DNA from 3 places in the Kluyvera intermedia genome. Region 2 is predicted to be linked to each of the others. Evidence: riboswitches for the same ligand, from Rfam matches in the RefSeq annotation. Region 2 holds a riboswitch; each other region holds the start of a gene.

Region 1 (4,466 bases), 2.0 Mb from region 2:
CGCGGCGATCTTGTAGGTAATCAGCCCCTGTTTCACATCTTCTTTGTTCGGCAGGCCGAGGTGCTCTTTTGGCGTCACGTAGCACAGCATCGCGCATCCGAACCAGCCAATCATCGCCGCACCAATGCCGGAGGTGAAGTGGTCATAACCCGGCGCAATATCGGTGGTCAACGGCCCTAAGGTGTAGAACGGCGCTTCGTGGCAGTGCTCCAGCTCTTCGGTCATGTTGCGCTTAATCATCTGCATCGGCACGTGGCCCGGGCCTTCAATCATCACCTGCACGTCATATTCCCAGGCAATTTTGGTCAGATCGCCCAGCGTATGCAGCTCAGAGAACTGGGCTTCATCGTTGGCATCCTGAATAGAGCCTGGACGCAGGCCGTCGCCCAATGATAGGGAAACGTCATAGGCGGCACAGATTTCACAGATTTCGCGGAAGTGCTCGAACAAGAAGTTTTCTTTGTGATGGGAGAGGCACCATTTCGCCATGATGGAACCGCCGCGCGAGACAATTCCGGTCAGGCGTTTAGCGGTCATCGGCACATAGCGCAGCAGCACACCCGCGTGGATAGTAAAATAGTCGACGCCCTGCTCGGCCTGCTCCAGCAGCGTGTCGCGGAACGCTTCCCAGGTGAGATCTTCGGCGATCCCGTTGACCTTCTCCAGCGCCTGGTAGATCGGTACGGTACCGATCGGCACCGGGCTGTTTCGCAGGATCCATTCGCGGGTTTCGTGAATATAGCGACCGGTGGACAGATCCATCACCGTATCCGCGCCCCAGCGGGTGGACCACACCAGTTTTTCCACTTCTTCTTCGATGGAGGAGGTGACTGCGGAGTTGCCGATGTTGGCGTTGACCTTCACCAGGAAGTTACGTCCGATGATCATCGGTTCCGATTCCGGGTGGTTGATGTTGGCGGGGATGATGGCGCGTCCGGCGGCGACTTCATCACGCACGAATTCTGGCGTGATATTTTCCGGCAGGCTGGCGCCAAAGCTCATCCCCGGATGCTGGTGGCGTAACACTTCGCTGCGAATACGCTCACGACCCATGTTTTCGCGTACGGCGATAAACTCCATCTCTGGGGTGACAATTCCCTGGCGGGCATAGTGCAATTGGGTGACGCAGTGTCCAGATTTGGCACGTTTTGGCGTGAGTAACCCGGTAAAACGCAGTTCATCAAGGCCATCATCGGCCAGACGCTCTTTGGTGTAGGCCGAGCTACGGTCATCTAACTCTTCACTATCGTTACGCGCGGTAATCCATGGCTGGCGCAGTTTTGCCAGACCCTGCTGGACGTTAATCGCCACATCAGGATCGCCATACGGGCCAGAGGTGTCATAAACCGGCACGGCTTCGTTCTCTTCGAACTGTGGGGTATCTTTGCTGCCGCCAATGAGCGTTGGGCTGAGTTGGATTTCGCGCATCGGAATACGGATATCCGGCTGTGAGCCGGTGATATAAATACGTTTTGAGTTAGGAAAGGCGGTCCCTTCCAGGGTGTCGATAAAGTGTTGGGCTTGGGCGCGCTGTTCGCGGCGGGATGGTTTAGTTGTGACAGACATAGCTCATTCCAGAAAAAGTAAGGAGATGGCTTGTCAGACGACGGATGAAGCAAGAGGGAAGATCGCCCATGGGCGATGCAACTGAAGATTAACTCTTGTTCCCTTCGCAGGTCTTAACCTGATCAGGTTCCGCGGATCCCGAATTAACGGTCTCAGCCCGTGCTTGCGCACTGGGCACTCCGACAAGAAGCAACCTCTGATAACCAGAGGTAATGATTGTAAACTACGCGTTAATACAGCAAATCTCAAGCCGGGCGTTTGAATTCGCCTTCGTTAAGCGTCTTAAAGGCCAGCATGATCAGCTGATCTTCCAGCCGGAAACGTGCCTCAAGCGCTTCACCGATATCAGAAAGCGCCTGCTGAAATTCATTCACGTTATCCTGGTCGATGGCGTTTTCCAGCGTCGAATCATAGAAATCCATAATCTGTTGGGTATTAGCATCTAGCTGCGGCCAGATTTTGGTGGCGTTTAAAAGCGGACTCTCGCCTTCCATTTTATGGATAATGCGTTCATAAATACTGAAATGACCGGCAGACAGGTAGTCGACCAGTCGCTGGCAAAAGTTATCGAGCGCTTTTTCATTTAGCCGCATAAACGATTCTTTGCCAGGCTTAAGGCCAACCAAATCGTAGTACGCCACGAGCAGGTGCTTACGAATATTCAGCCAGCGGTCGACCAGTTTGTGGTGTCCATGAATACGCTCTTTTAGACTTTCTAACTGGTTTAACATAGGTTGACCCCGCATCGGTAAGGTTAAAATCTGCTCACGTCGTTATGTAATAATAATGTTAACAACATGCCTGTGAAGCAAAGGTTGCGCAAGAGATATGGATCGTATAATTGAAAAATGGGATCGCGGTTGGTGGATCGTCAGCCACGAACAAAAATTATGGCTGCCCGGTGGGGAATTGCCCTGCGGCGAAGCGGTAAATTTCGATCTTGTGGGGCTACCCGCACAGCAAATTGGTGAATGGGAAGGCCTGCCGGTCTGGCTAGTACAGCAACACCGTCGTCACGATATGGGATCGGTACGGCAAGTGCTCGATCAGGATGTGGGGCTGTTCCAGCTTGCTGGGCGTGGCGTACAACTGACAGAGTTTTACCGCTCACACAAATTCTGCGGTTACTGCGGTCACACCATGCATCCGAGCAAAACCGAATGGGCGATGCTCTGTAGCCACTGCCGCGAACGCTACTATCCGCAAATTGCGCCGTGCATTATTGTTGCGATTCGGCGTGATGATTCTATTTTGCTGGCTCAGCATGTTCGCCACCGTAACGGTGTACATACCGTGCTGGCAGGTTTTGTCGAAGTGGGTGAAACGCTGGAACAGGCTGTGGCGCGTGAGGTCATGGAAGAGAGTGGTATCAAGGTGAAGAACCTACGCTACGTCACTTCACAGCCATGGCCGTTCCCACAATCGCTGATGACTGCCTATATGGCGGAATACGATAGCGGTGAGATTGTTATCGACCCGAAAGAACTGTTGACGGCAAACTGGTATCGCTATGACGATTTACCGCTGCTTCCGCCACCGGGTACTGTGGCACGCCGTCTGATAGAAGATACCGTGGCAATGTGTCGGGCCGAGTATGAGTGACATGTTACACTGGGCGCATCAACGCTAAAGGAATGTAAAATGACCGAACTGAAGAACGATCGTTATCTGCGTGCGCTGTTGCGCCAACCCGTTGATGTCACTCCGGTATGGATGATGCGTCAGGCTGGCCGTTATTTGCCAGAGTATAAGGCTACCCGGGCTCAGGCGGGCGACTTTATGTCGCTGTGTAAAAATGCGGAGCTGGCCTGTGAGGTCACGCTGCAGCCGCTGCGCCGCTACCCGCTTGATGCGGCGATCCTCTTCTCCGATATCCTGACTATTCCGGATGCCATGGGGCTGGGACTCTATTTTGAAACCGGGGAAGGCCCGCGCTTTACCTCGCCAATCACCAGTAAAGCTGACGTTGAAAAACTGCCAATTCCAGACCCGGAAGGCGAACTGGGCTATGTCATGAACGCGGTGCGTACCATCCGCCGTGAACTGAAAGGTGAAGTGCCGCTGATTGGCTTCTCCGGTAGCCCGTGGACGCTGGCGACCTATATGGTTGAAGGTGGCAGCAGCAAAGCCTTTACCGTCATTAAAAAGATGATGTATGCCGATCCGAAATCGCTGCATCTGCTGCTCGATAAGCTGGCGCAGAGCGTCACGCTGTACCTCAACGCGCAGATTAAAGCGGGCGCACAGTCGGTGATGATTTTCGACACCTGGGGCGGCGTGCTGACTGGTCGCGATTACCAGCAGTTCTCTTTGTACTACATGCACAAAATTGTCGATGGCCTGTTGCGTGAAAACGAGGGTCGTCGCGTGCCGGTCACGCTGTTCACCAAAGGTGGCGGACAGTGGCTGGAGGCGATGGCGGAAACCGGCTGTGATGCGTTGGGCCTCGACTGGACTGTTGATATCGCCGATGCGCGCCGTCGTGTCGGCCACAAGGTTGCGTTGCAGGGCAACATGGACCCGTCCATGCTGTACGCACCGGCACCGCGTATCGAAGAGGAAGTCTCGACGATTCTTGCAGGCTTCGGCCAGGGCGAAGGGCATGTCTTTAACCTCGGTCACGGTATCCATCAGGATGTGCCGCCGGAACATGCGGGCGTCTTTGTGGAGGCTGTACACCGTCTGTCGGCGCAATATCATCGCTAAGGAATGAATATGGACCTCGCGGCACTACGCGCGCAGCAGCTTGAACTGGCCTCCTCGGTGATCCTTGAGGATCGCCTTGATAACGATCCGCCGGATCTGATCGGCGGGGCGGATGTCGGTTTCGAGCAGGGCGGTGAAGTGACGCGAGCGGCGATGGTGTTGTTATCGTATCCTTCGCTGGAGTTGGTCGAGTA
Region 2 (4,466 bases):
GTAACGGCGGGAAACGGAGGCCAGTACGCCATAGGTAGAGGCAACACAGTTACAGCCCGCCTCAATCGCCAGTTCGACAATGTTCTTTGGATCAAAATAGAGTGGGTTTGCCGCAAACGAGGCCCCAGCGGAATGCTCAACGCCCTGGTCCACCGGTAAAATAGACAAGTAGCCGGTGCCGCCCAAACGCCCGTGATTATAAAGGGTCTGCATGTTTCGTAGCACGGCAGGCGGACGGTTGTTGTCCACCATTACCCTGTCAACGTAATCATGGCCGGGCAAATAGAGTTGGTCGGCCGGAATGGTCATACAACGATGCTGTAAAAGGCTGTCGGCGTCTTTGCCAAGCAACTGCGCAATATCAGTCATAGTGATGCTCCCGTAAGCGCCGACATCATGTCGGCTGGATATCCTGCTCAATTTTTTGAGCAGGTTAAGCTTGGTACCGGGGGCAAGGAATGTCCAACTTTTGGCTGATTTTAAGCACAGCCCACTGGCACGTGTCCGTGCCAGTTACCACCATTCATGGAAGTGGTGCACCGGGCCGATACCTTCGCCGACTTCCAGCGAATCAGCCTGCGCCAATGCCCGCGAGAGCCAGGCTTTAGCGAGTGGGACCGTCTCTTGCCAGCTGTTATGCCGTGGCCTTAATGCTGCCAGCGCCGCCGATAGCGTGCAGCCTGTACCGTGGGTATTTTTAGTGACTACCCGCGGCGCGGTAAAGCGTATTTCACCCTCCGCGGTAAACAGCCAGTCCGGGCTTTCGGCATCGTCGAGATGTCCGCCCTTCATCAGCACCGCTTCACAGCCCAGCGCCCGCAGCGCTCGCCCCTGTTCGAGCATTTCGCGTTCATTACAGGCATGAGGCGCATCCAGCAACGCTGCGGCTTCCGGCAGATTTGGCGTAATCAACGACACGCGTGGCAACAGGTGTTGCCGCAAGGTTTCTACCGCCGATGTGGAGAGTAGCGGGTCACCACTTTTCGCCAGCATTACCGTGTCCAGAACCACATTCTGAATACCATAACGCTGGAGCCTTTCGGCAACCGCCTCCACAATATCCGTCTCCGCCAGCATGCCGATTTTAGTGGTATCAATACGAACATCGCTAAACACGGAATCCAGTTGGGCGGCAACAAAATCGGGTTCTATACGATAGACCGATTGCACGCCTCGCGTATTCTGCGCCACTAGCGCGGTGATTACCGAGCAGCCATAGGCGCCCAGCGCGGAGAAGGTTTTGAGGTCAGCCTGAATGCCCGCGCCGCCGCTAGGATCGGTTCCGGCGATGGTCAATGCGTTAATCCGTTTCATGCGCTCACCTCGCCTTTCATCGCGTACAGCGCATCAAGGAAAGCGGGTACAAAACTCCCCGGCCCACGACCGTGAGCGGCCTGTTGTCCGGCGAATTTCATCAGCGCGCAAGCTCCAGCGACTTTTTCGAGACGGTCGCCCGGTAAGGCACAACTCGCGGAGACCACGGCAGACAATGCACAGCCCGTGCCCACCACACGCGTCATCAGCGGATCCCCACCTTGTACCGCCAGCGTCCGCTGCCCGTCGGTGATGTAATCCACCTCGCCGGTCACCGCCACAATCGCCCCACTCACTCGTGCCAGCGACTGTGCTGCTGGAAGGGCTTCCGCAGCGGTATCGGTGGTATCCACCCCGCGTCCACCGGCACTGACGCCCGCCAGCGCCATAATCTCAGAGGCATTGCCGCGAATGGCCGCCGGGTGAAGTTTCAGCAGGTCGAGACAGAATTCGTGGCGCAGAGTCAATGCCCCTACCGCGACCGGATCAAGCGTCCATGGCGTATTGGCACGATTAGCGCTCTCAACCGCCGCCCGCATCGCCTGCGCACGCGACTGGGTTAACGTACCGACGTTAATTAACAGCGCGCTGGCAATAGCAGAAAACTGCGCGGCTTCACTGGCATCAATCACCATCGCAGGGGATGCGCCGAGCGCCAGCAGAACATTTGCGGTAAAGGTTTGTACGACGTCGTTAGTCATACAGTGAACAAGAGGGGCGTGTTGATGAAGGAGATGTACAGTGCGCATTGTCTGCGCGGGGCTTAGCAGGTCGGCTTGCATGGTTTGCTCCTGCCATAACGCGAAGAAGCAAGACCCGTCGGTCTCTGACTTCCCTACGCTGGCATTATCCAGATCAGGTGGTACGGGTATTTCTCAGCCTTCACAAAGAAGGGCACCCCGAGTCAAATCACTTTAAAAACAAATAGTTAAATTAGAACAATTTGTTGATAGTTAGTGTAACCGGGGCTATGGGCACGGTGCAAGAATTTTCAATTTATCATAGCGTGTGTCGCGACAGATAAAGGCTAATCACGTCATGGATGACCTCAATACCTTTCACAATCTCATCTGTTATATGTTCTTTATACTGATTTATCTGAATTATTTATTATTCATTCCGCTAAAATTAACGTTAATTATTTTCTGACAAAAACCAGATGAAAGTGGTTAGCTTTATCTCCCCTTCTTGCTTTCTTTAAAATTTAGTTTCACCGTTGTTAAAAAATATCAGCCATTCTCGAAATACTGACAACATCGCTGTTTTAGATCATTTTATATATTTTCAACAACAGCTGCGTAACATATCCAATATTGGCTTTCACCCTATAAAGAAAGTTCTTTCACTCGAAACAATAAGCCCTATTTTCATAAGATGCATTTCATATACCACTTCATGAGTAACAACCACTATCTCATTGTAAATAATAAAATTAATGGCAAATATCAACTTTTAGCCACTTTAACATTTATTGCTATTTGTGATTTGGATCAATATCATCAAGTTGTCCCGAAATGACAGTTAATTCATAAAAATAAAAAATATCAATTCGGAAAGTGACCATCATTGACTGACTTAAAGATCACTATTTCATCGTTACACAAATAAAACTTAGCGTCCTAATACTTAGGTTTCAAAAAATAATTTATCCAGATTTTTAATATTCATTACGAGAGAAAAAATATGAAATGCTCAATTATCGCTGTCATTGTGATGACGGCTTCTATCTCTGCTCACGCCGGTTATACTTACGGTGGTTTAACTTCGCCAACCGCATCTAATTATGCGTTTGGTCGTGCATATACCGATGCGAAGAATAATCAATCTCCGCCAGCAAACAGTACTACCGTTAGCCGCTCTGATTTATCCTCTAAAGTTGCGAGTTCTGTAGGCTCTGTTGTGGGTACTTCACCAAACATGCACAACAACACTGCAACCGTTAATAATAATGATTTGTCGGTAATGACTCCAACTTATTGATAGTGTTTTATGTTCAGATAATGCCCGATGACTTTGTCATGCAGCTCCACCGATTTTGAGAACGACAGCGACTTCCGTCCCAGCCGTGCCAGGTGCTGCCTCAGATTCAGGTTATGCCGCTCAATTCGCTGCGTATATCGCTTGCTGATTATGTGCAGCTTTCCCTTCAGGCGGGATTCATACAGCGGCCAGCCATCCGTCATCCATATCACCACGTCAAAGGGTGACAGCAGGCTCATAAGACGCCCCAGCGTCGCCATAGTGCGTTCACCGAATACGTGCGCAACAACCGTCTTCCGGAGCCTGTCATACGCGTAAAACAGCCAGCGCTGGCGCGATTTAGCCCCGACGTATCCCCACTGTTCGTCCATTTCCGCGCAGACGATGACGTCACTGCCCGGCTGTATGCGCGAGGTTACCGACTGCGGCCTGAGTTTTTTAAATGGCGGAAAATCGTGTTGAGGCCAACGCCCATAATGCGGGCAGTTGCCCGGCATCCAACGCCATTCATGGCCATATCAATGATTTTCTGGTGCGTACCGGGTTGAGAAGCGGTGTAAGTGAACTGCAGTTGCCATGTTTTACGGCAGTGAGAGCAGAGATAGCGCTGATGTCCGGCGGTGCTTTTGCCGTTACGCACCACCCCGTCAGTAGCTGAACAGGAGGGACAGCTGATAGAAACAGAAGCCACTGGAGCACCTCAAAAACACCATCATACACTAAATCAGTAAGTTGGCAGCATCACCTGATTTGTCTAACACAACATCAGGTAGCGCACCGGGTAATGTTGTTGGCTCGGTTACTACAACTGTTAACCATAATAACCTTTCAACTTCCCCAGTGGCGGGCTCAACGGGTGTCGTAGGTACGGCTACAACGGCTTACCATAGCGCGAATACTGTCGCTGCTGATAATACTGCTGCGCAAGCACAAGCTAGCCTCACGGCGGCTAAAATGGCAAGTTCTGCCGCGGCGGTAGGTAAAGCACCTAATACCATGGATCAGGGCATTAAGAATGACCCTACTGGTAAACCTGTTAGCCAAATATCAGGGGTGAAACAAAATCCTACTGGTACTCCCGTATCAATGGTTGCGGGGACTAAGCAAAACCCTACGGGTAATAGCATTAATGTCGCGGCGAGCTCAATGAAACCGTCAACACCTGTTAGTGT
Region 3 (4,466 bases), 2.2 Mb from region 2:
AGGCAGCGTCAACGCGATTAGCGCAAGGCTGATGGCAAAAATAGCCGCTGCAATCGAGAACATGGCGGTAAAGCCGTAGTTCAGCGCCAGCATAAAGGCCAGCGGCGGGCCAATAACCCACGCCAGCGATAATTGCGCACGCATCACCGAGCTGAACATCACCACTTCACGCGCTGAACTGTCAGCATACTCACGCGCCAGCGCAAACAGCTGTGGCATGGCAGCGTTAGCAATCGAGGCCAGCAGTACGCCGCAGGTAATCAGCGTTAAATAATGCCGATTAAAAGCGAACAGCAGCGCGTTACCCACCGCCATCAGACAACAGAACATAATCAGTTTACGACGATCGCCCCGGCTATCGGATCGCTTTGCCAACCCAAGACTGACGACGATCCCGGCTACCGCGTTGACGGTATAAAACAGGCCAACCCAGAACGGCTGTACGCCCACTTCCCGGCTGAGATACAGGCTTAACGTTGGTGCCTGTAGCGCCCCCGCGATCCCCATCATAAACGCCACCATCATAAAGGCAGCATAAACACCGTTGAGACGTCGTCCCATCGTCATTAACCAGAGCATGTGAAATCCTTTGTGCACGCGAGAGAATAAAAAAAGCCAGCAGATGATACCTGCTGGCAAATACTCAGTCACACATGATTAGGCGAATTAATGTTCAGAGGTCGGTTTCGTAACTTCCCACTGCATCAGATAGTTCAGCATTTCAAGCCGTTGTGCCGTTGCCAGGCGGGCCAGCCAGGAAACATGTTTGGTGGCAGAGAAATATCGCTGATAGAACTGATACATGGTGACCTCCTCGCTTCATCGAAAGCAATTATTGGCTTAATATAGGGATTAATAAATTGCTGAGTTTTTATCAGGAGTTCCCCTTTTATGTCCTCAGGTCGATTGCAACAACAGTTCATCCGCTTATGGCAGTGCTGCGAAGGAAAATCGCAGGAAACCACGCTAAATACTCTGGCCGAATTACTGAGCTGTTCACGCCGCCATATGAGGACGCTATTGAATACTATGGAAGCGCGCGGCTGGCTGACCTGGGAGGCGGAGGTCGGGCGCGGCAAGCGTTCAAAGCTTACCTTCCTCTACACCGGGCTGGCGTTGCAGCAGCAACGTGCGGAGGATCTGCTGGAGCAAGACCGGATCGATCAACTGGTTCAACTGGTCGGCGATAAAGCCGCGGTACGCCAGATGCTGGTTTCGCATTTAGGCCGCAGTTTCCGCCAGGGTCGGCATATTTTGCGCGTGCTTTACTACCGTCCGATGCACAATTTACTGCCAGGAACCGCCCTGCGGCGTTCTGAAACCCACATCGCGCGGCAAATTTTTAGCGCATTAACCCGAATCAACGAGGTAAATGGGGAACTGGAAGCCGATATTGCGCACCATTGGCAGGCAATTTCCCCATTACACTGGCGTTTTTACCTCCGCCCCGGCATTCATTTCCATCACGGCCGTGAATTGGAGATGGAGGACGTCATCGCGTCACTGCACCGCAGCATGACGCTTCCGCTGTATTCGAATATTTCGCGTATCGACTCCCCTACCGCCTGGACACTGGATGTCCACCTTACGGAACCCGATCGCTGGCTGCCGCTGTTATTAGGTCAGGTCTCAGCGATGATCCTGCCGCGCGAGTGGCAGTCACTGCCCAACTTCTCACGCATGCCGGTTGGCACCGGCCCGTACTCGGTCGCCCGTAACAATCAAAACCAGCTTAAGATCCTCGCCTTTGATGATTACTTCGGTTTCCGGGCGCTTATCGATGAGGTTAACGTCTGGGTCTTGCCGGAAATCAGCGAGGAGCCCAATGGCGGGCTGACGCTACAGGGTACCACCGAGAGCGAAAAGGCGGTCGAAAGCCGCCTTGAGGAGGGATGCTATTATTTACTGTTCGACGCCCGCAGCCCACTCGGCAACAACCCGGCAGTACGCCAGTGGCTGAGCCATATTTTTCATCCGAACAATCTTCTATACCACGCAGGCGAACAACACCAAAGCCACTGGTTCCCGGCCTATGGTCTGCTGCCGCGTTGGCACCACGCCCGCAGCCGCGCCTGTGAAAAACCGGCCGGGCTGGAATCGGTGACGCTGACCTATTATCGCGAACACATTGAACACCGAACGATTGGCCTCATTATGGAAGCCCTGCTGGCGGAGCATCAGGTCAAACTGAATATTCAGGAAGTGGAGTATGAGGAATGGCACCAGGGCGAGGTGGTCAGCGATATCTGGCTCAACAGCGCCAACTTTACGCTGCCGCTGGATTTCTCGTTATTTGCCTTTCTGTATGAAGTACCGCTTATCCGCAACTGTATTCCCATCGACTGGGAGCAGGACGCCCAGCGCTGGCGCGCCAATGCGCTCCCGCAGGCCGACTGGTGCCAACAACTTATGGAGAATCAGTCCGTTGTGCCGCTCATTCACCATTGGCTGATGTTACAGGGGCAACGCAGTATGCGCGGCGTGCGAATGAACACGTTAGGCTGGTTTGACTTTAAATCAGCCTGGTTTGCGCCACCGGATCCATAAGGCTTTTGATTTATTCACGTTATCATTACAATGTGGCGTTCTCAACGGGGTGCTAAACACAAACGCGTGTATTGGCTGAGAAAGACCCGTCGAACCTGATCCGGATAATCCCGGCGAAGGGATTTGGGGCTCACTCAAAATCCTTTGCCACCATGAATAAAGGTGCAAAGTGCTCAAAAAATTACTCCCACTGCTGGCCCTCATTGCCGTGCCAGCCTTCGCTAAACCCGTTCTCACGGTCTACACCTACGATTCCTTCGCCGCCGACTGGGGCCCTGGACCTGCGGTCAAAAAAGCGTTTGAGGTCGACTGTCACTGCGAGCTGAAATTCGTCGCGCTGGAAGATGGCGTATCGCTGCTTAACCGTCTACGTATGGAAGGCAAAAATAGCAAAGCCGACGTAGTATTGGGGCTGGATAACAATCTGCTTCAGGCTGCGACTGAGACTAAACTGTTCGCCAAAAGCAACGTTCCGGCAAGCGCCGTCAACGTGCCGGGCGGCTGGAACAACGACACCTTCGTGCCGTTCGACTACGGCTACTTCGCTTTCGTCTACGACAAAAACAAACTGAAAAACCCGCCAAAAAACCTGAAAGAACTGGTCGAAAGCGATCAGAAATGGCGGGTGATTTACCAAGATCCTCGCACCAGTACGCCGGGCTTAGGCCTGCTGCTGTGGATGCAGAAAGTCTATGGCGATAAAGCACCGGAAGCGTGGCAGAAACTGGCGGCGAAAACCGTTACCGTCACCAAGGGCTGGAGTGAAGCCTACGGTCTGTTCCTGAAAGGGGAAAGCGACCTGGTACTGAGCTACACCACCTCACCGGCGTATCACATCATCGAAGAGAAGAAAGATAACTACGCGGCGGCAGCCTTTAGCGAAGGTCATTACCTGCAGGTGGAAGTGGCAGCGAAAACCGCCGCCAGTAAACAGCCCAAACTGGCGGATCAATTCCTGAGCTTTATGGTTTCCCCAGCATTCCAGAATGCGGTGCCAACCGGTAACTGGATGTACCCCGTGACTCAGGTTGCGTTACCGGAGGGCTTTAACAACCTGGTGAAACCACAAACTGCACTGCAATTTACGCCGCAACAGGTCGCAACCGATCGTCAAAACTGGATTAACGCATGGCTCCGCGCCGCCAGCCGCTAACTCCTCACTGGCTCTTTCCGGGGCTTGCAGCCACCACGCTGATGGTGGCCGTCGCCCTGGCGGCATTTTTGTCGTTATGGCTAAACGCACCAGAAACCTCATGGTCGACGCTGCTTGCCGACAGCTATCTGTGGCACGTGGTGCGATTCTCCTTCTGGCAGGCGTTCCTTTCGGCGCTGCTGTCCGTCATTCCTGCCATTTTCCTTGCCCGCGCGCTCTACCGCCGACGCTTCCCCGGCCGCCAGCTGTTACTGCGGCTGTGTGCCATGACGCTTATTTTACCGGTGCTGGTCGCCGTATTCGGTATTCTGAGCGTTTACGGTCGTCAGGGCTGGCTGGCTCAGCTTTGTACCTGGCTCGGCTGGCAGTGGAATTTCTCACCCTACGGCCTGCAAGGCATCCTGCTGGCGCATGTGTTCTTTAATATGCCGATGGCAACCCGCCTGTTGCTGCAAGCGCTGGAGCAAATTCCCGGTGAGCAGCGCCAAATTGCGGCTCAGCTTGGCATGCGCGGCTACCCGTTTTTCCGCCTGGTAGAGTGGCCATGGCTGCGGCGTCAAATTTTACCCATCGCCACGCTTATCTTTATGCTCTGTTTCGCCAGCTTCGCCACCGTGCTATCACTGGGCGGCGGGCCGTCGGCCACCACCATCGAGCTGGCTATCTACCAGGCGCTGAACTTTGATTACGACCCCGCGCGGGCAGCGATGCTGGCGATCATTCAAATGGCCTGCTGTCTGTCGCTGGTGTTATTAAGCCAGCGCCT

The links. Region 2 has a riboswitch for thiamine pyrophosphate ahead of thiM (hydroxyethylthiazole kinase). Riboswitches for the same ligand answer to the same signal wherever they lie in the genome.
Region 1: linked by a shared signal. The riboswitch ahead of thiC (phosphomethylpyrimidine synthase ThiC) and the one ahead of thiM (hydroxyethylthiazole kinase) in region 2 are both predicted to bind thiamine pyrophosphate.
Region 3: linked by a shared signal. The riboswitch ahead of thiB (thiamine ABC transporter substrate binding subunit) and the one ahead of thiM (hydroxyethylthiazole kinase) in region 2 are both predicted to bind thiamine pyrophosphate.

What each region holds. Positions count from the first base shown of each region.
Region 1 is NZ_CP139986.1:4,445,305-4,449,770, reverse strand. It holds gene thiC (phosphomethylpyrimidine synthase ThiC) at 1-1,566, opposite strand, end outside; TPP riboswitch at 1,649-1,758, opposite strand; gene U0026_RS21385 (Rsd/AlgQ family anti-sigma factor) at 1,812-2,297, opposite strand; gene nudC (NAD(+) diphosphatase) at 2,395-3,168, shown strand; gene hemE (uroporphyrinogen decarboxylase) at 3,208-4,272, shown strand; gene nfi (deoxyribonuclease V) at 4,282-4,466, shown strand, end outside.
Region 2 is NZ_CP139986.1:1,738,396-1,742,861, reverse strand. It holds gene fbaB (class I fructose-bisphosphate aldolase) at 1-369, opposite strand, end outside; gene thiD (bifunctional hydroxymethylpyrimidine kinase/phosphomethylpyrimidine kinase) at 514-1,314, opposite strand; gene thiM (hydroxyethylthiazole kinase) at 1,311-2,096, opposite strand; TPP riboswitch at 2,130-2,226, opposite strand; gene U0026_RS08310 (hypothetical protein) at 2,998-3,294, shown strand; one part of gene U0026_RS08305 (IS1-like element IS1B family transposase) at 3,288-3,736, opposite strand; one part of gene U0026_RS08305 (IS1-like element IS1B family transposase) at 3,736-3,985, opposite strand; gene U0026_RS08300 (hypothetical protein) at 4,249-4,466, shown strand, end outside.
Region 3 is NZ_CP139986.1:3,931,639-3,936,104, forward strand. It holds gene U0026_RS18980 (sugar efflux transporter) at 1-579, opposite strand, end outside; gene sgrT (glucose uptake inhibitor SgrT) at 667-804, opposite strand; gene sgrR (HTH-type transcriptional regulator SgrR) at 892-2,547, shown strand; TPP riboswitch at 2,583-2,687, shown strand; gene thiB (thiamine ABC transporter substrate binding subunit) at 2,717-3,700, shown strand; gene thiP (thiamine/thiamine pyrophosphate ABC transporter permease ThiP) at 3,676-4,466, shown strand, end outside.